Regions from separate parts of the Brevibacillus sp. MER 51 genome, predicted to be linked through region 2. Evidence: riboswitches for the same ligand, from Rfam matches in the RefSeq annotation. Region 2 holds a riboswitch; each other region holds the start of a gene.

Region 1 (6,421 bases), on a different contig from region 2:
AAGCTTCGTTCGTTCAAGATATCCATACACATACGGATATCCAAAACCCGTATGAAATTCTCAAGCAAGTGTTGCCAGCGAACTTGGCGAAGCTCGGCATTGAGAAAAGTCATATGACTGTCGAGCGCTATGAAGCACTTGGACAAGTTGTTCTGGCGTCAAGCTATGTGGACGTGGAAGAGCCACTCCGTGAAATGCGTTTGATCAAATCCGCGGATGAAGTGGATCGTCTGAAACACGCTGTTCAGTTGGTCGAGGATTCCTTGCGGGAGACCCTGAAAAAAGTTCAGAAAGGCATGACCGAGACAGAAATCGTAGCTGAGCTGGAATTCCAGATGAAGCGCTTGGGCGCAGAAGGCCCATCCTTTACGTCCATGGTATTGGCAGGGGAGAAGTCGGCACTTCCACACGGAAAGCCAGGAACCCGCCAGGTGCAAGAAGGCGACTTGCTTTTGTTTGATATCGGAGTAGCTGCAAACGGATATGTATCCGATATTACTCGTACCTTTGCTGTAGGCGAGATCAGTGCCCAGCTGCAAGAGATTTACGAGACGGTATTGGCGGCCAACGAAGCGGCAATTGCTGAGATTCGTCCCGGTGTGACCTTTGCGCATTTGGATAAAACCGCTCGCGATGTCATCACTGCAAAAGGCTACGGTGAATACTTCATGCACCGTCTTGGGCACGGACTTGGGATGGACGTACATGAATATCCGTCTGTTCACAGCCAGAACCAAGAAGTGCTTCGACCAGGGATGGTTTTTACGATCGAGCCGGGCATCTATTTGCCAGGTGTAGGCGGCGTGCGGATTGAAGACGATGTATTGGTTACGGAAACGGGCGTTGAAATACTCACGCAGTTCCCGAAAAAACTGACTTCCATCAACTAATGAAGAAATCATAAAAATTGAATACGTATCGAATGGTGCTGGATGGCATATGCCGTCAGCTTAAAAGGGAAGTCCGGTGAGAAACCGGCGCGGTCCCGCCACTGTAACGAGGAGTGCCTAGCAAATAGCCACTGTTTTTTGGAAGACAAAAAATGGGAAGGTAGCTGGGTGTGTTGATCCGTAAGCCAGGAGACCTGCCATGCGATCCTATACAATCGACCCACGAGGATGGGGCAGATGTGGAAGCAGTCTATAAAAGGGCGCCTTTATGCCTGCTTATAGTTATATCTACGTTTGTCATGCACCTCCCGATTGAAATGGGGGGTGCTTTTTTGTGGAGGATTTGGTTCAAGCCATCATTTCCAAACAGAAAAGAGGATTACAGATGATGAAGGCAAACAAAACGCATACAGTAATAAAAGGACTAGCTTTCGGTATTATGACAGCTGCCATGCTTTTGGTTTCGGCATGCGGCTCCACTACGACAACACAGGCTCCAGCCAAAACAGAACAAACAGCTGCTCCAGCAGCAGAAGGCAAGCCTGTAACACTAACCAATAATGGTATCGAAATGACTTATCCAACAGCACCTGAGCGTGCAGTGACTTTGAACCAGCACGTCACCGAAATCATGCTGGCATTGGGCCTTGCTGATAAAATGGTCGGAACTGCTTACCTGGATGATGAAATCCTTCCTGAGTTAAAAGCAGATTACGACAAGATTCCGGTACTGTCTGACAAGTATCCTACGAAAGAAGTGCTGCTGGCAGCGAACCCAGACTTTGTCTACGCCGGATGGAAAAGTGGATTCGGCGAAAAGGGTGTAGGATCGATGCAAGATTTGGAAAAGGTCGGCATCAAATCGTATCTGCAATCGTCATCTAGCATGCCTGGCCCGACTATCGACGATGTGTTTGCGGACATTACGAACATTGGACGCATTTTCCGTGTGGAGGACAAAGCCAATGATTTGATCCATAAAATGAAGAGTGAAATGGATCAAACAATGAGTAAAATTGGCAAGATTGACGAGCCACTAAAAGTGTTCGTGTACGACAACGGGGAAGATAAACCATTCACAGCAGCCAACAACTACATGACATCCTTAATCAAGAATGCAGGTGGTAAGAACATTTTTGACGATATTCAAAAGGGTTGGGCAGAGGTAAGTTGGGAACAAGTAGTAAGTCGCAATCCAGACGTGATTATTATCGTAGATTACGGGGACAGAACCGTCGAGCAAAAACGCAATTTCCTTTTGAGTAAAAAAGAATTGGCGGATATCCCTGCGATTAAAAATCAACGACTAATGGTATTGCCTTTGTCCGCAGCTTCTGAAGGTGTTCGAGCATCGATTGCACTGAAAATTTTGGCGGAAGGACTCTACCCGGATAAATTCAAATAGAGTACGCCCCTTTTAAGGGAGGGAATAGCACTGCAACAGATCAAGTTACCTTATATCATCCTTACTTTACTGGTCGGACTTTTCCTCTCGATTACGTTCGCAGTTACCCTGGGATCAGTAGAGATTAAGCCGACTACGGTATGGAAAATCGCCTTATCAAAAATTCCGATGTTGGCCCAATTGATCGAAGTGGATTGGTCCAAAGGTGAGCAAACGATTATTTGGGATATTCGCTTTCCTCGTGTACTCTTGGGGGCAATCGTCGGCGCAGGTCTGTCTGTCGTGGGAGTAGCGATTCAATCGTTGGTTCGCAACTCCCTGGCTGACCCGTATGTGTTAGGCGTATCTTCAGGTGCTTCGGTTGGCGCTACCTCTGTAATTATTTTTGGAGCATTCAGCATGTACGGGCAGTATGCGCTATCCTTTGGCGCTTTTACAGGCTCCCTTGTGTCCATCATTCTTATTTTTACGCTATCCCGTATTGGTGGACAAAACTCGACGGTACGCCTGCTCATGGCTGGAATTGCGATATCTGCGATCTTGTCGGCCATTACCAGTCTGCTTGTTTTTTCAGCGCCAAATGAGCATGGAATTGGGACGGTCCTGTTTTGGTTAAGTGGCAGTCTGGCTGGCGGGAAATGGGAGTACCTGACGATCCCTACAATGATTGTCGTCATCTGTCTCATCGTCTTAATGGCCCAATACCGCTCGCTCAATGCGATGCTGATGGGCGAAGAGTCAGCGGGGACATTGGGGGTGAATACGGTACAATTCCGCAAGCTTCTCCTGGTAATCACGGCACTGCTCACGGGGGTGATCGTGTCCATCGCGGGATCAATCGGTTTTGTCGGATTAATGATGCCCCACATCGTCCGTGTAATGGTTGGATCAGATCACAGACGTGTCCTGCCTGTCAGCGCTTTGTTTGGCGCGATCTTTCTCATCTGGGTTGATGTAGTTGCCAGGCTTGCCTTTGCACCGGAAGAGCTGCCGATTGGTATTTTGACAGCACTGTGTGGAGGTCCATTCTTTATATGGTTGATGCTGCGGAGTTCTTATTCCTTTGGAGGTAGCGGACGATGAATTTGCAGGTTGAGAATATATCGGTCGAACTGGAGAAAAAGGGAATCCTGCACAACGTCAGTCTGGAGGTGCGCTCTGGAGAGTTTGTGGGGCTGATCGGGCCGAATGGCAGTGGGAAGTCCACGTTGCTAAAAAGCATTTATCGCGTACTGAAGCCGCGTTCGGGATGGATCTCACTCGATGGCGACGACGTATACAAGCTAACCTCACGCCAAAACGCTCAGCGAATGGCGGCAGTACGGCAGGAGACCTCTGTCGAATTCGATTTTTCGGTGACCGAAATCGTGAATATGGGACGTGCCCCGCATAAGCGACTATTTCAGTCCGATAACGCGGACGACGTTCGGATTTGTGAAGATGCACTACAGCGGGTAGGGATGCATACATACGCTGATCGCAGCTTTTTCAGTTTATCCGGTGGGGAGAAGCAGCGAGTGCTGATTGCCAGAGCTTTGGTGCAGCAAGCGCAGTTTCTTGTTCTTGATGAGCCGACGAATCATTTGGATGTTCGGTACCAGTTGCAGGTCATGGATCTCGTCAAAACGTTGGGGATTACGGTCTTGTCTTCGCTGCATGATCTCAATATCGCAGCGATGTACTGTGATCGGCTGTACGTAATCTGTGAGGGGGAAATCGTTACATCGGGGACACCAGAGGAGGTCTTGACACCCAATCTGATCCGGGATGTTTTCGGAGTAGAAACAGAAGTGACGACCCATCCCATTACAGGAAAAAAGCATGTGTATTTCTACTCGGAAGCGATCCGTGTCAAGCCACCTATCCAGAAGGTAATGAGTGGAGCCAATTAATAGGGTGCAAGTTGAGTTTCGTTGATTTTCATAAGAGGGGGATGCCTAGTCGGCGTCCTTTTTTGTTAAGCCGACGGCAGAAAATTCAATCTTTCCACCAGTTAGATGAAAGGGTCTCTTATTGATCAAAGGAGCCGTGCAATACGTCGCGAATTTGTTGGATATAGCCAAATTTATTTCGATCAGAAAATTCATGGAACAAGATGGGAGATGACCCGTATGACGGAAGTAACGAGAGAACAGGCGCGCAAATTTCACGACGGTGTTCACGTTCTGGATGGGCATTTTGATCTGCTGATGGATGTGGAGATTCAGCGTGGATATGGTCGAACCAAAATGATCGAGACGGAGTACTTGCCACGGTTCCAGCAGGGTGGCGTGCATTCCATTGTGGCAGCCGTGTTCGTCGAGGATGCTTTTGTACCAGAGATGAGTCTTCGCAAGGCGCTCAATCAGATCAGTGCTTTGCATGCAGAGGCGGCAGAGTCTCCCGAGCACATCGTCATCGTCAAAAATCTGGGTGATTTGCAACGGGCAAGAGCGGAGCATAAAGTATCGTTCATTCTGTCGTTGGAAGGGGCAGAGCCGCTGCATAACGATTTGAGTCTCTTGCGTGTCTTTTATGAGCTCGGAGTACGGATGATGGGGCTGGTTTGGAGTCGGCGCAACTTTGCTGGGGACGGCAGCTTTTTTGCACCGGTTCGTGAAGGGAAAAAAGGAGGCATCACCGATTTCGGTGTTCGTCTTATCGAGGAAGCGGAAAAACTGGGTATCGTCATCGATGTGAGCCATTTGAATGACGAAGGGTTCTGGGACGTGATGGAGATCGCAGAAAAACCGGTGATCGCTTCTCACTCCAACAGTCGAACAATCGTGCCGACAATGCGCAATCTGACAGATGAACAGATCAAAGCAATTGCGGAAAAGGACGGACTAGTCGGGTTGAATGCGTGTAGCATGTTTACAGCGACTAACAGTGCCGACTCAACTATCGAGAGACTGATTGATCATGTTGACTATATGAAAAAGCTTGTCGGAGCAAGGTACATCGGTATTGGCTTAGACCTGTGCGATGATTTGACGAAATATTTGCCCTTGGACAAGATTGCCAAAACGAAAGAGATGCCATTTGACGTAGTAAAAGGCCATGCGTCACTGCCGGAAATTACGCGTGAGCTATTGAAGCGCAGATACACCGATGCAGAGATCGAAGGAATCTTGGGTGGCAATTTCCTCAGAGTGTATCAGCAAGTGTGGAAGTAGATCGGGTAACAGGAGGAATGACGGGTGGCACAGACTGGGCACAAACAAGCTTTTTTTGGCTATTATCAATCTGGCATCAAGGTAGCTGATATACGCTTTGAGGATGGGGAAGTTTGGCATCGGAGCACAGGTTGGGATACGGGTGGTACGGTTGACGGTCCATTTTTACTACTGGCTGAAGGGGAAGCAACCTACGAGTTGCCACTCCTTACCCTGGCACAGAAGCTGCCGGAATGGGAGCGAATTGACTGGGAGAGCGAATCAGTCGTGTTTCCGGGAAGTGGAGGGCACTACCAACGCCATCTATCCATCGAAGGAACAGGTCCCACAGGGCAAAAGCAAGCTTGGGTCTGGGCGGTGCGCGAAGCAGCGCAGCCAATTGACTTGATCATTTGTGAGAACGAAGTCATCGCGTTGGTGCTGACAGGTCGTGGTGATAGTGTTGTATTGGTGAAAACAGGGTGGGAGGATTTGACTCCGCTTACGATGTGGCAAGACCCTACGCTGTCTGAAGTTAACTACGGCGTACATCATTTGGGTAGGCATGATGTAGCGATGAGAGATGGCGTTCGGCTGGCTACCGAGGTATGGCTACCCGCAGGCTTGGGGGAAGGACAGCGGGTTCCAACAATTTTCATGCGCACTCCCTATGGACGGATGGATGGCATTTTTCGCCGTTTGCCCTTTGTAGCTCGTGGATATGCGCTGGTTGTTCAGGATACGCGCGGACGGGAAGATTCCGAAGGAGAGTGGATTCCACTCGTTCATGAGCGTAATGATGGAGATGACAGCCTCAACTGGATCGCGAGTCAGGAGTGGTCAGATGGCAACGTAGGGATGCTCGGTGGCTCCTATGTGGGGTACGTGCAATGGGCTGCGGCCGCAAGCGGAAATCCGCATCTGAAGGCGATTTTCAGCTACGTGACAGTAGGAACACCTTATGTGGACATCCCGCGCAAAGGGGGGACGAT
Region 2 (6,421 bases):
CGCCCCGATATAGCCCGCTTCGGTAATCGGGGTATCCAGCACCCGCTCTCTTCCGAACTCCTGGACGAGGCCTTTCGTTACTCCGAGAACGCCTCCCCATGCCTCTTCATCCTGCAAATGGTCGACCTGTGCCCCGCCGGCTACATCCTCGCCCATCAAAATCACGTTTTTGTCTCTGCGCATCGCGAGTTTCATCGCCTCGTTGATTGCCTGCGACATGCTCATTTTTTTGGTCATGTTCCCTTCCTCCTTTGCTATCGTTTTTTCAGTACGACACGTATACGTCTGTCAGCAGTTCGGACGGCTCCGGGTACGGACTGTTTTCCGAAAACGCGACTGCTTCCTCGACCGCCTTGTCAACCGCAGCTTCGATTTCATCCAACTCGTTTTCAGTAAACAGCTTTCCGGAGAGCAAATCGTTCCGGAATTTCCTGATCGCATCTATTTCCGACAAATGCGCCTTCTTGTCTTCTTCTTTTTTGTATTTCTGGGCGTCGCCCTCAAAGTGGCCGTAGTTGCGGTACGTCACGCACTCGATCAGAGTCGGCCCCTCTCCCCGGCGGGCACGCTCGATCGCTTCCTGTGCAGCCTGATAAACGGCCAGCACATCCTTGCCATCCACTCGGATGCCGGGAATATTGTAGGCGATCGCACGGTCCGCAATGGTTTTGCAGCTGGAGGCGTACGAAAACGGCGTGGCTTCCCCATATCCGTTGTTCTCTGCTACAAACACGGCTGGCAGCTTCCAAATGGCTGCCAGGTTGATCCCCTCATGGAACGTCCCCTGGTTGTTCGCTCCGTCACCAAAGAAACATACGCTTACAGCGCCTGTCTGCTTGTACTTGGCAGTCAAAGCGGCTCCGCAAGCAAGCGGATAGCCTCCCCCGACAATGCCGTTCGCCCCGAGCATTCCTTTGTCCAAATCCGCAATGTGCATGGAGCCTCCCTTCCCTTTGCAAAGTCCCGTGGCTCTACCGTAAATCTCCGCCATCATTCCATTCAGATCGCACCCCTTTGCGATGCAGTGTCCGTGCCCGCGATGCGTGCTGGTAATGGTGTCGCTGTCGTCCAGGTGCGCGCAAAGCCCGACCGCGATGGCCTCCTCCCCCGCGTATAAATGGACGAAACCGGGGATTTTCCCTTGGCCGAACAGGTCGTGCACCTTGTCCTCGAACTTCCGGATCTCCAGCATTTTTTGGTACATCCAAGCGGCCTTTTCGCGGGACAACGGAATCCCTTTGACTTGCTGATCCACTTTCGTCATTTACGTGTCTCCTCCTCGAACATGTTTTATTGAGGTCCAGCCTTTGACTCAAGGCATATCGCAAAAAGTATGCCAACCGCCGAAGCAGGTCACATTGCGGTTTTTTGTAACCGCTTTACTTTTTGGGGGGAACAAAAGTGGACACCTGTCTCGTTTTGTCTCGTTTTGTCTCCTTTTGTACACTGGCTCACCGCATGCCTTTGGACGGATAAGGGGTACGGCGAGGGATGAATTTTTGGAAATGGGTAATGTTTGCGAATAAAATAAGGAAGCCTCCGGTAACCTGTCGCAAACAAGTTAACCGGAGGCTTCTCTGTAGCACGGTGTTTCTCCTTACCTCTCTTCCTTCCGCTTCCTTCTCAATACATGGCGTTCCTTCGCTTTTTCATACTGTATCCGCTCTTCTTCTGTACCAGGAATGACACCAGGCACGCTCGTCGGCTTTCCTTGATCATCGAGGGCAATCATCGTCAGATACGCGCGTGCTGTCATCCGCTTTTCTCCGGTCAACAAGTTCTCCGCTTCCACTCTCACGAATACTTCCATCGATGTCTTATGGGTCCAGGTGACGTATGCCTCCAGGTTGATTGCTTCCCCCGTCTTGATTGGCGCTAGAAAATCAAAGGAATCGCTGGACGCAGTGACAACAGGCTTACGGCAATGCCGCATGGCTGCGATGCAGGCGATCTTGTCAACGTATGCCATGACTTTCCCGCCGAAAATGGTATGGTGGTGATTGGTATCCGGTGGCAAGACGAGATCAGTCAAAAAAGTTCTCGATTGTTGGATCGGTCGCGCTTCTGTCATCATTTGTGTGGCTCCTCTCATCGTGTGCACCTTCCCTACAGGGCTGTCAAACGACTCCGAATCGCTTTGGTTGCCGCAACCATGTTTCGCAATGACTGAACGGTTTCTTCTCTCCCTCTTGTCTTCAGCCCGCAATCCGGGTTAATCCAAAATTGATCAGGTGGAAGTACTTGTACACCTCGGGCTACCATATCTTCCATTTCAGAGACAGCTGGAACTCGGGGGCTATGGATATCGTATACGCCGAGCCCGATGCCTTTGTCATATGTACCTGTTTCGAACACTGACACGAGCTCTCCGTGGCTGCGGGAAGTCTCAATCGAAATCACATCGGCATCGAGCTCGCTGATGACATCCATGAAATCATGGAATTCGCAGTAGCACATATGTGTATGAATCTGTGTGCTCGGCGCAACGGTAGAGGTCGCTAGACGAAACGCTCTGACTGCCCATTCGAGATAAGCGGCTTGCTCTTCTTTTTTGAGCGGAAGTCCTTCGCGCAGCGCTGGTTCATCGACCTGAATCATGAGAATCCCCGCTTCTTCCAAGGCTTCTACTTCCTTTCGCAATGCCAACGCGATTTGTTCGCACACTTCTTCTCTGGAGACATCTACCCGAGTAAACGACCAGTTCAGAATGGTTGCTGGACCCGTTAACATGCCCTTCATTGGTTTGTCGGTCAATGATTTTGCATACACACTTTCCTTGACCGTCATTGGTGCCACAAACTCTACATCTCCGTAAATAATAGGAGGCTTGACGCAGCGTGAGCCATATGATTGCACCCAGCCGTTTTTCGTGAACAAAAAGCCATCGAGCTTTTCGCCAAAATACTCAACCATATCTGTTCGTTCGAACTCACCATGGACCAGGACATCCAGTCCGAGCTCTTCTTGGATCTCGATCCATTCCTTGATTTGCGCCTGAATGAAAGCATCGTATTGCTCCACTGACCAACTCCCTTTTTTAAACTGTTGTCGGGCTTGGCGAACCTCTGCCGTCTGCGGGAAGCTTCCGATTGTGGTAGTTGGCAGCAGTGGAAACTTCCACGTATTTTGTTGAATCTCTCGACGTTCGGGATAAGGAACACTTCTTTCAAGTTTTGCAGTAGCGATTTGACGTAAAGCATTCTTTACTTCTCCCCGATTCCTCGCTGGGGATAATGCTAGCCTCAGCAAGTCCGCTTCATTTTGGGCGATCTCTTTTGATATAACATACTTACCGTATCGGAATCCTTGGACTAAAAGCTGTACTTCCCCCAGTTTTTCGTCGGAAAACGCCAATGCAGGCATGACTTCCTCTGGCAAACCGCTCTCTGCCTCAACCGTTACCGGTACATGCAACAAACTACTGGACGGCTGCAGCCACAGCTTTTCGAGCGGAACAATCTCGGAAATTTCTTTGACCAGCTCCCATTTCTCCTCAATGGATGCACGCCATATGTTTCGACCGTCGATGATTCCCGCTGCGAGAATCTTGCCTGCTGGAAACCCGTGTTTTTTCAGATTGGTTAGATTTCGCTTCGCTCCGTGTACAAAATCAAGACCGATTCCCTTTACCGGTAAGGAAACCAGCTCCTCGTACCAATCCACCGCTTCAAAATAGGTTTGCAGCATGCACTGCAGATGTGGTAGAGCTTGACCGATTTGCGCATAGATACGCTTGATGAGGGCGCGTTCTTGCTCCGAAACATCCAGTACAAATGCAGGCTCATCGATTTGCACCCATTCCACACCGTGCAGCTCCAACTCCCGGAGAACGTCTATGTAGAGCGGTACGAGTTGATCCACGACGATCTCCAATTCGTTTTTCTCATATCCTTTGGACAATTTGACAAACGTATACGGGCCTACAATGACAGGCTTTCCGATGATGCCATACTTTTCTTTGGCCTCCAAATATGCCTGGAGAGGCTTGTTCTCGGTTATGGTTGGTTGTCGTTCCCCGAATTCCGGGACGATATAATGGTAGTTCGTGTTAAACCATTTCGTCATTTCGCTGGCGACAGCTTCTTTCGAACCGCGAGCCATGGCGAAGTATGTCGCTAATGAAACCGGGCCGCCCTCGTATTCATAGCGCTTGGGGACCATTCCAAACATCACAGCCATATCCAGCATGTGATCGTAGTACGTAAAGTCACCTACAGGGATCAGATCGACCCCTTTTTCCTGCTGAACCAACAGGTTTTGGTGACGGATTTGCTCCATTTGCTGGACCAGGCTTGCCTCATCGAGGGTGCCAGCCCAAAATGCTTCCAATGCCTTTTTCCACTCGCGGTTCTTCCCGATCCGTGGATATCCCAAATTGCTGCTTTTCATGAGCTTCCTCTCCATTCTTCATTCGATCCTGACTTGAATCCGCCCAATAAAAAAGGCATCTCCAACGATGAAAAAGAACGTTAGAAATGCCAAATAAGCACTGAGATCACAGCATCCTAACACCTCCCTATCTCCCGTAGGTTAAGCAGTGTCGTCGAAACAGGCAGGTCTCCTGACTTTGGGATCATCATCTGCACATGCCTTCCCAATCCGTTTGGATCAGTGGCTAATAAATGTGCCGACTCCCCTCATACAGTGGCGGGACCGTGTCGGATTCTCACCGACTTCCCTTTTCATCCTTGGTCGAGCGTGATAACCAAAGAACCTGTTCCCACTCTTATGAAATTGTCATGGTTCTGTGAAGTGCCCCCTTAAACGAGCAGGGCAGCATACTGTTCATACAGTAACACATATTCCATTTTTTGTCATACTAAAATCTAAAATCATCGTCCGTCAATGGTTCTACGTTTAGCGTGCGGACATAACCATTTCCTTTTTTCGAGAAGAAGTCATGCTGCTTCGTCTGCGTACGAATGCCGTTCAGCACGATTGGGTTCACTTCTTCCTCTGGGAAAAGCGGGTCCAGCCCCAGATTCATCAATGCCTTGTTCGCGTTGTAGCGCACGTAGGCATGAACCTCGTCAGCCAATCCGATTTCCGTATACAACGAAGTCGTATAAGCCTCTTCATTTTCTTGCAGCTCATGCAAAAGGGCATACAGCTCCTCTTTTGCTGCGGTCTGCTCGACCACACTCAGACCTTGATAGACTTCTTGCGCGAGAACGCCGACATAGAGTCCATGGATGCTCTCGTCGCGAACAATCAAATCGATAATTTCCCCGCTGCTTGTCATCTTTCCTTGACCCGCCAAATAGAGCGGATAGAAGAAGCCGCTGTAAAACAGATAGCTTTCCAGGAAGACGGACGCTACCATCGCCATGTACAAGTCTTTCGGTTTCTCAATTTCTTGATAGCGTTTCGAGATGAGGGCCGCTTTCTTTTGCAGATGTGGATTATTTTCTACCCACGAAAAAATACCGTCAATCTCTTCTGTCGATGCCAGCGTGGTAAAAATACTGCTGTACGATTTGGCATGGATTTGCTCCATCATGCCCATGAAGGCGAGAACCGCTTTTCTTTGCAGTCCATCGACATGCTCCATGATTTTCGGCATCCCTACTCCACCTTGAACCGTATCCAGCAAGGTGAGACCGCCCAATACTTTTTTATACGTGTCCCGTTCAGTTGCACTGAGCTCCATCCAGGCCATCTTGTCATCTGATAGCGGAATCTCATCATCCGTCCAGAACTGCATGATGTTTTGATTCCAAAACGTCATCGTAAAATCGTCGTCCGGCCTGTTCCAATTGACTGCTTTCATATGGCGTTCCTCTTCTCTTTTTGCTTGATGCTTTTCCTTTTATGAATCGCGTTCACTAAACCGCGCAGCTAATGCACTCTTCTACAGTCAAATGCTTCGTACGCGTATAGTAGAGTGACTTCAGACCTTTTTTCGCTGCGTAAATGTAATAGCGAGCCAGTTCTCTGGTTGAAATGTTGCTGTTCACGTGCAGCACTGTCGAAATTCCTTGGTCGATGTGCTCTTGAATTTCGGCAATCAGATCAATTACTTTGAATTGATCGATCACATATGCCGATTTGTAGTAAAAATAGTTTTCCTGCGACAAGTACGGCATCGGGTAATACGTCGTAGAGTTGGCATACGTTCTCGTTTCGATATGCTCAACGATTGGCATCACGCTAGAAGTCGCATTCTGAATGTAGGAAATGCTCTGTGTCGGTGCAATCGCCAAACGATACGCATGGTAAACGCCATGCTTTTGCACCTTTTGCTGTAGCTCCGCCCAATCCTCTGGCGTCGGAATGTACATTCCTTCAAAGAGAAGCTTTGCTTTTTCCGTCCGTGGGCTGTAGTCATTCGTCACGTACTTGTTAAAATAAGTGCCCTTTGCATATTCCGATTGTTCAAAGCCCAAGAAGGTCTTGCCTGTTTCCTTGGCAATTTCCATGC
Region 3 (6,421 bases), on a different contig from region 2:
CACACGATGCGGGCAGCCATTTTTTATCTTTACATGCCTTGGGTAGGGTTGTTATGCATCTGGAACAAGGTTTGCTGGGCATAAGCATCATCAGTGTAATGGGTGATGGCATGTTTATCTCTGGCTTTGAGACTGAGCAGCCCTGTTAATCCCCATCCGGCACCGACTATAGCTACAATGAAGCCGATGATATAGAGCATCGAAGTCCCCCCTTGTATGACTTTACCTATATTTTAGCAAATAATGAAAATGAAGTAACGCCAATTTTTTGTGAAAATGTATTTGACATTGACGGTCCGTAAATGTGTACGATCAATTTGTCAGGAGGAATGAACATGGAATATACGGTGCAAAAGCTAGGACTCCTGGCGGGTGTCAGCACCCGGACGCTCCGATACTACGATGAAATTGACCTTCTCAAGCCGGCGAGAATCAATTCGTCAGGGTATCGCATTTACGGACAGCAAGAGGTTGATCGATTGCAGCAAATCCTTTTTTACCGCGAGCTGGGGGTGAGCTTGGAGGAAATCAAGGAGATCCTGGATTCACCAACCTTTGATGCTGACCGGGCACTGCTGGAGCACCGCGAGAAGCTCCTGGAAAGGCGAGCGCAATTGGATGCGTTAATCGCCAATGTCGATTTGACATTAGCACAAAGAGAGGGGACCAAAACGATGAGTGACAAACAAAAATTTGAAGGCTTCAAGCAAAAGTTGATTGACGACAACGAGGCGCAATACGGAGAAGAAATTCGTGCAAAATATGGAAGTGACCGAATCGAAAAATCGAATCAGAAGGTCAAAGGCATGACAGAAGAACAATATGCCGCGCTGGAGAAATTGAACGCAGAGCTGCACGAGACGTTGTCGCAGGCTTTTTCGACAGGCGACCCTGCTCATGAATTAGCGCAAAAAGCAGCAGATCTTCACCGTCAATGGCTGAGTTTTTATTGGGACAGCTACAGTAAGGAAGCCCACGCAGGTGTGGCCCAGATGTATGTAGATGACACGCGTTTTACCGCTTACTATGACAAGGAGCAGCCAGGTGTAGCCGAGTTTCTCCGCGATGCAGTGGCGATTTATACGAGCAAGTAAAGAGGTTTCCAAAAAAGAAGCTGCGAGAAAGGCAGCTTCTTTGCGTTTTACGCTTCGTTATCCCCGCCTACTGCGGGAAAAAGCTTTTGTCCCAAGGGTGTTGGCAAGCCATCCATGCTGACTACGTTGTTTTCCTTTTGATAAGCAAGCAGTTCCTCTTCGTCTTTCGCCAAGGTCCATTTCTGCAGGGTATCGCGTTCTTTTGAAAAGGAATAGAAGGGGATGGCCCAGCCGCAAGAAGTCTTTACTTCCTGTACGTTTACGGAAATGATTTGACGAGCGCCGGGCAGAAGAGGGAAGTCCTTTACGAGCTCATCCCACCGAGGCGTATCCGGGAGAATAACCGTTCCTTTGCCGAATAGGCGCATGATGAGAGGAGGGCCTTCAAAGGCACAAAACATAAGAGTAATCCTGCCATTTTCCTGCAGATGTGCACTGGTTTCATTTCCGCTTCCAGTCAGGTCTAAATAGGCGACCTCCGTAGGCGATATGATGCGAAAAGAATCGTACCCTTTCGGTGAAAGATTCACGTGACCATCTGTGTCCATTGGAGCAGAGGCAACAAAGAACATCCGTTGCTTCTTGATAAACTTCTCATGCTCAGGTCGTAACTCGGAAAAAAGCTGACCCATTTTTGCACCCCTCCAAGTAATGGGATTTTTTTACTGCCCTTATATTACGAAAAAAATATGAAGATTTTGTGTTGTTTTTCACCAGCGCCTCCCAAATAGGTGATAAAGTGTAAATATTCTCGCAACAAAATAGTTTTCGAAAAGGAGGAGCATTTACATGCAATCATCAAAGCCTATTTACTTAGGGGAGCGCATTCATTTGATAGACGGTTTCGATATGGGCTGGCCAGAGCGTACGGGGACTTATGTCATCGCTGAAGAAGAACTGACTTTGGTCGAAACAGGACCAAGCCCCTCTGTCCCATACATCAAGGCCGGTCTCGCCAAGCTCGGTTATACGCCGGAACAAGTAAAATACATCATTGTGACACATATTCATTTGGATCATGCAGGAGGAGTAGGACTGTTTTTGAAGGATTGTCCAAACGCAAAGGTCGTCGTCCACCCGAAAGGTGCACGTCATCTCGTAGATCCGAGCCGACTGATCGCAGGGGCGAGAGCGGTTTATCACGATGATTTTGATCGATTGTTCGATCCGATCGTGGCAGTTTCTGAGGAGAGGCTTTTGATTCGCGGCGACGGGGATACACTGAAGATCGGAGAAAATTGCGTGTTAGAGTTTCTGGATTCGCCGGGACATGCCAATCATCATTTCAGCATCTACGATCCCGTAAGCCGCGGCATGTTCACAGGGGATACGGCAGGTGTACTTTATCCACAGCTTCAAAAGGATGGCATACACCTCGTGCTGCCATCTACTTCCCCGAATCAGTTTGACCCCGATGCCATGCTAGCGTCTCTAAGCCGTTTTGAAGCACGCAAGCTAAATCGCATTTACTTTGGTCATTATGGGATGTCTGAGCAGGTAGATGATGTGTACCGCCAAATACGTGAGTGGCTCCCTGTGTTTGTTGAGGAAGGAGAGTCAGCGATTGCTGCTGGACAAACCTATGAAGAATTGTCTCGTACGCTGTTTGAACGAATCTCGGATCATCTACAGTCACAAGGCATCAGTGGTGACCACGACGTTTTCGAAGTACTCAAGCTCGATTTGCAAGTATGCTCCATGGGCATTCTGGTTTATTTGCACAAACGAGAGTAGCCTGCGAAAAGCTTTACATTTGCCTGAACCTTTTGTTCAGGCGTTTTTCATTTTTAGCAGGCAAGAAAGTATTGGCTTACGTGTTTGTCATTCTTTTTTCATCCAAGGAATGCTATGATGTAGGATGAATCATGGACTGTGACAATTTCAAACGTAACAGCAAATAGGTGCCTCGTCTTTTCTTAAAAAGATCGGGTGAAAAGGGAAGTCGGTGAAAATCCGACGCGGTCCCGCCACTGTAAATCGGCTCGTTCCTCAGCCGTAAGCCAGGAGACCTGCCTGTTTGTTTTCGTGCCTGTTGCCTTCGCGGAAAGGATCGGCCTATTTCAGGAAGCAGACCATCCTGTCTGTTTGCCCTGAGGTGCCGACCCTTTGATTTCCGAATGGAAGCAAGGGTCGCTTTTTTTATTGGAAGGTACAGTCAATCAGACATGAAGAAAGGAAGTTCTACATATGAAACGTTCATTGCGATTCATGATCCCACTACTGGTAGCGGTGAGCCTCGCGGGTTGTGCGGGTAATGATAATAGCCAGCCAGCACCAGGTGGACAAACAGGTGCACCGCAGACAACACCGCAAGAGAGCGCGGCCGAGCAGCCTGCAAAACAAACAACGTATCCATTGACAGTCACGGATGCGACTGGAAAAGAAGTAACTTTTGCAAAAGCTCCTGAGCGAATCGTCTCAACATCACCTGCCGAGACAGAGATATTGTTCGCATTAGGCTTGGAAGATCGGATCGTAGCTGTCTCAGACTATGACGATTATCCAGAAGCGGCGAAGGCAAAGCCGAAAATTGGCGGCGTCGTCAAACCGAATGAAGAAGCCATTCTCGCTCAAACGCCGGATATGGTCGTCGGTGGGATTTCGATGGAGAAGCCAGTGGCTGACAAGCTAAAATCTCTCGGAATGCCCGTCTACATTACCCATCCGACAAAGATGGATGACATCCTTAACAATGTTTTAACAATGGGAGTTATCACGAATACACAGGAACAAGCCGAAAAAGTCGTCGCGCAAATGAAGAAAGACATCGCGTACGTTCAAGATGCAGTGAAAAATGTAAAACAGGAACAGAAGAAAAAGGTATACCTGGAATTCTCCCCAGGCTGGACAGTCGGAAAAGGCGAGTTCATGGACGAACTCATCACACTGGCTGGAGCGACAAATATTGCTTCTGACACCCAAGGCTGGAATCCGATCAGTGAAGAAAAGATTTTGCAAAACGACCCAGACGTCATTTTGTATGCGAGCGGAATTACCGATGAAAAGACCGGCGTCAAGCTGGAGGATATGATCGCGAATCGCAATGGTTGGGATAAAATGAAGGCGATTCGTGAAAAACAAATCTTTGGCATGGACCAAAATATTTTGTCCCGTCCTGGTCCGCGCATTACACAAGGCTTGATCGAAGTAGCCAAGGCGATTTACCCTGACTTGGTGAAATAAAATGAAGAAACGATTGTTCATATGGGGAGGAGTCAGTTGTCTTGTCCTTCTGGCATCAATAGTCATCAGCATCTCGATGGGGGCGGCACAACTCCCGATCTCACAAGTATGGCTCATCCTGCTCCAGCAGATCCCGGGCTTCTCTGACTGGATTGCCGAAGCGTGGCCAGAGTCATCTGAGCAAATTGTCATGAAGGTTCGTTTTCCACGCGTTGTATTGGCTGTCTTGATTGGGGCTTGCTTGTCGCTTGCGGGAGCGGGCTTTCAGGGAGTTTTGCGCAATCCGCTCGCCGATCCGTTTACGATGGGCGTGGCATCAGGTTCTGCTGTCGGAGCGGCCTTTTTGATCCTGTTTGGCTTGCAAATCAGCTTTTTGGGTGCATGGAGCACGCCTGTCGTCGCATTTCTTACAGGTCTGCTCAGTCTATGGATCGTACTCGGACTCGCGAACACGCAAGGAAAGCTCCAAACAGAGACCCTGATTTTGTCTGGAGTTGTGGTGCAGGCTTTTCTCGGCTCGCTCGTTTCCTTTATGGTTTCGCTATCCGATCAGACGGTGAATGAGATCGTGTTCTGGCTGATGGGCAGCCTGTCATTTCGGGGCTGGGCCTTTACGTACGTCTTGATTCCGTACTTGGTCATCGGTGGAATGGTGCTGGTGAGCTATGCGCGTTCCTTGAACCTTTTTGCATTGGGCGAGCGGCAGGCTGCGCATCTCGGCGTCCATGTGGATCGAACAAAGATGGTGGTTCTGGTCGTCTCGACTCTTCTGACGGCAGCAGCGGTTTCTATCGCGGGAATTATCGGGTTCGTTGGCCTGGTGGTACCGCACCTCGTCCGTATGCTGGTTGGTCCTGACCACCGTATTTTGCTGCCGATGGCTGCGATCTGCGGTGGCATCTATGTGCTGTGGGCCGACACTCTCTCCAGAATGCTGCTAAGTCCCACAGAAATCCCGCTCGGTGTCGTGACAGCATTTCTGGGAGCACCGTTTTTCGCTTATTTATTGAAGCAAAATAAACGCTTTAGGAAGAGGTAACGTAAGCTTATGATCAATGTGCGCAGCTTGCAGAAATCGTATCAGGATACGCCAGTTTTGCACGGAATCGATTTTTGCGTGGAAAAGGGAGAATTTTTTGGCATCATCGGGCCCAATGGAAGCGGTAAATCCACCTTGCTGAAAATGATTTCAGGAGTCATCAAGGCAGATGCCGGAGACATTTTGCTTCAGGAGAAAAAGCTTCTTTCCTATCCACGCAAAGAGCTTGCCAAAATACTGGCTGTTTTGGAGCAAGAGGGTCTGCCGCCAGTCGGCTTTCGTGTCCGAGAGGTGTTGGAGATGGGACGCTTTCCTTACCAAAATTGGCTGGGCGAAGAAAAGCAGGATGTCGCATCGCTCATTGATGAAATCGTCCAGATGCTCGGTCTTGAACATTTGGAAGAGCGCACACTGGATCAGTTGAGCGGTGGGGAAAAGCAGCGCGTGGCTTTGGGGAAGGCATTGATCCAGCGACCACAGGTGCTATTGCTGGATGAACCCACGACTTACCTCGATATCGGGTATCAGATTCAACTGATGGACATTGTGCGAAAATGGCAAAAGACGACGCAGGTGACGGTCATTGCTGTGCTGCACGATCTGAATCTGGCCTCCTTATACTGCGATCGTATCCTGATGCTGCATAAAGGAAAGCAGATAAGCGTCGGCACACCAAAAGACATCTTGCAAAGTGACAGAATAGAGGCTGTATACGGAACCAGACCGATTGTCATGGAGCATCCTGTTCATCATTTGCCGCAAATTATTTTGCAATCGCAAGTGTAAGGAGACAGAAGCATGATTGTACTGATTACAGGTGGAGCACGCAGCGGAAAAAGCACATTTGCCGAAAAATACGCAGCTCATTTGGGCTCCTCGGGTGTTTACATCGCGACTGCACAAATCACTGATGAGGAAATGGAAGAGCGGATCTTGCACCATCGCGACCGCCGCTTGCAGTCCAACTTTCCTTGGCAAACGATTGAGGAGCCGTACGCATTGACAGAATGGCTTGCGAAGCTGGGAGCACAAAAGGACATACAAGAACAGCAGACGGTGATTTTGGTTGATTGCTTGATCCTTTGGCTGTCCAATTGGCTGTTGT

The links. Region 2 has a riboswitch for cobalamin ahead of metE (5-methyltetrahydropteroyltriglutamate--homocysteine S-methyltransferase). Riboswitches for the same ligand answer to the same signal wherever they lie in the genome.
Region 1: another riboswitch for cobalamin. It lies ahead of M3630_RS04490 (ABC transporter substrate-binding protein); the one in region 2 lies ahead of metE (5-methyltetrahydropteroyltriglutamate--homocysteine S-methyltransferase).
Region 3: another riboswitch for cobalamin. It lies ahead of M3630_RS13980 (ABC transporter substrate-binding protein); the one in region 2 lies ahead of metE (5-methyltetrahydropteroyltriglutamate--homocysteine S-methyltransferase).

The regions. Positions count from the first base shown of each region.
Region 1 is NZ_JAMAUS010000002.1:64,724-71,144, reverse strand. Features, by position in the region: gene M3630_RS04495 (M24 family metallopeptidase) at 1-890, shown strand, start outside; cobalamin riboswitch at 907-1,106, shown strand; gene M3630_RS04490 (ABC transporter substrate-binding protein) at 1,276-2,295, shown strand; gene M3630_RS04485 (FecCD family ABC transporter permease) at 2,320-3,378, shown strand; gene M3630_RS04480 (heme ABC transporter ATP-binding protein) at 3,375-4,187, shown strand; gene M3630_RS04475 (dipeptidase) at 4,407-5,450, shown strand; gene M3630_RS04470 (CocE/NonD family hydrolase) at 5,475-6,421, shown strand, end outside.
Region 2 is NZ_JAMAUS010000001.1:539,599-546,019, forward strand. Features, by position in the region: gene M3630_RS01985 (alpha-ketoacid dehydrogenase subunit beta) at 1-237, opposite strand, end outside; gene M3630_RS01990 (thiamine pyrophosphate-dependent dehydrogenase E1 component subunit alpha) at 266-1,264, opposite strand; gene M3630_RS01995 (acyl-CoA thioesterase) at 1,598-2,092, opposite strand; gene metE (5-methyltetrahydropteroyltriglutamate--homocysteine S-methyltransferase) at 2,107-4,389, opposite strand; cobalamin riboswitch at 4,535-4,733, opposite strand; gene nrdF (class 1b ribonucleoside-diphosphate reductase subunit beta) at 4,820-5,770, opposite strand; gene nrdE (class 1b ribonucleoside-diphosphate reductase subunit alpha) at 5,826-6,421, opposite strand, start outside.
Region 3 is NZ_JAMAUS010000005.1:365,689-372,109, reverse strand. Features, by position in the region: gene M3630_RS14000 (hypothetical protein) at 30-200, opposite strand; gene M3630_RS13995 (MerR family transcriptional regulator) at 336-1,094, shown strand; gene M3630_RS13990 (pyridoxamine 5'-phosphate oxidase family protein) at 1,142-1,726, opposite strand; gene M3630_RS13985 (MBL fold metallo-hydrolase) at 1,884-2,828, shown strand; cobalamin riboswitch at 2,977-3,125, shown strand; gene M3630_RS13980 (ABC transporter substrate-binding protein) at 3,282-4,277, shown strand; gene M3630_RS13975 (FecCD family ABC transporter permease) at 4,279-5,316, shown strand; gene M3630_RS13970 (ABC transporter ATP-binding protein) at 5,326-6,102, shown strand; gene cobU (bifunctional adenosylcobinamide kinase/adenosylcobinamide-phosphate guanylyltransferase) at 6,115-6,421, shown strand, end outside.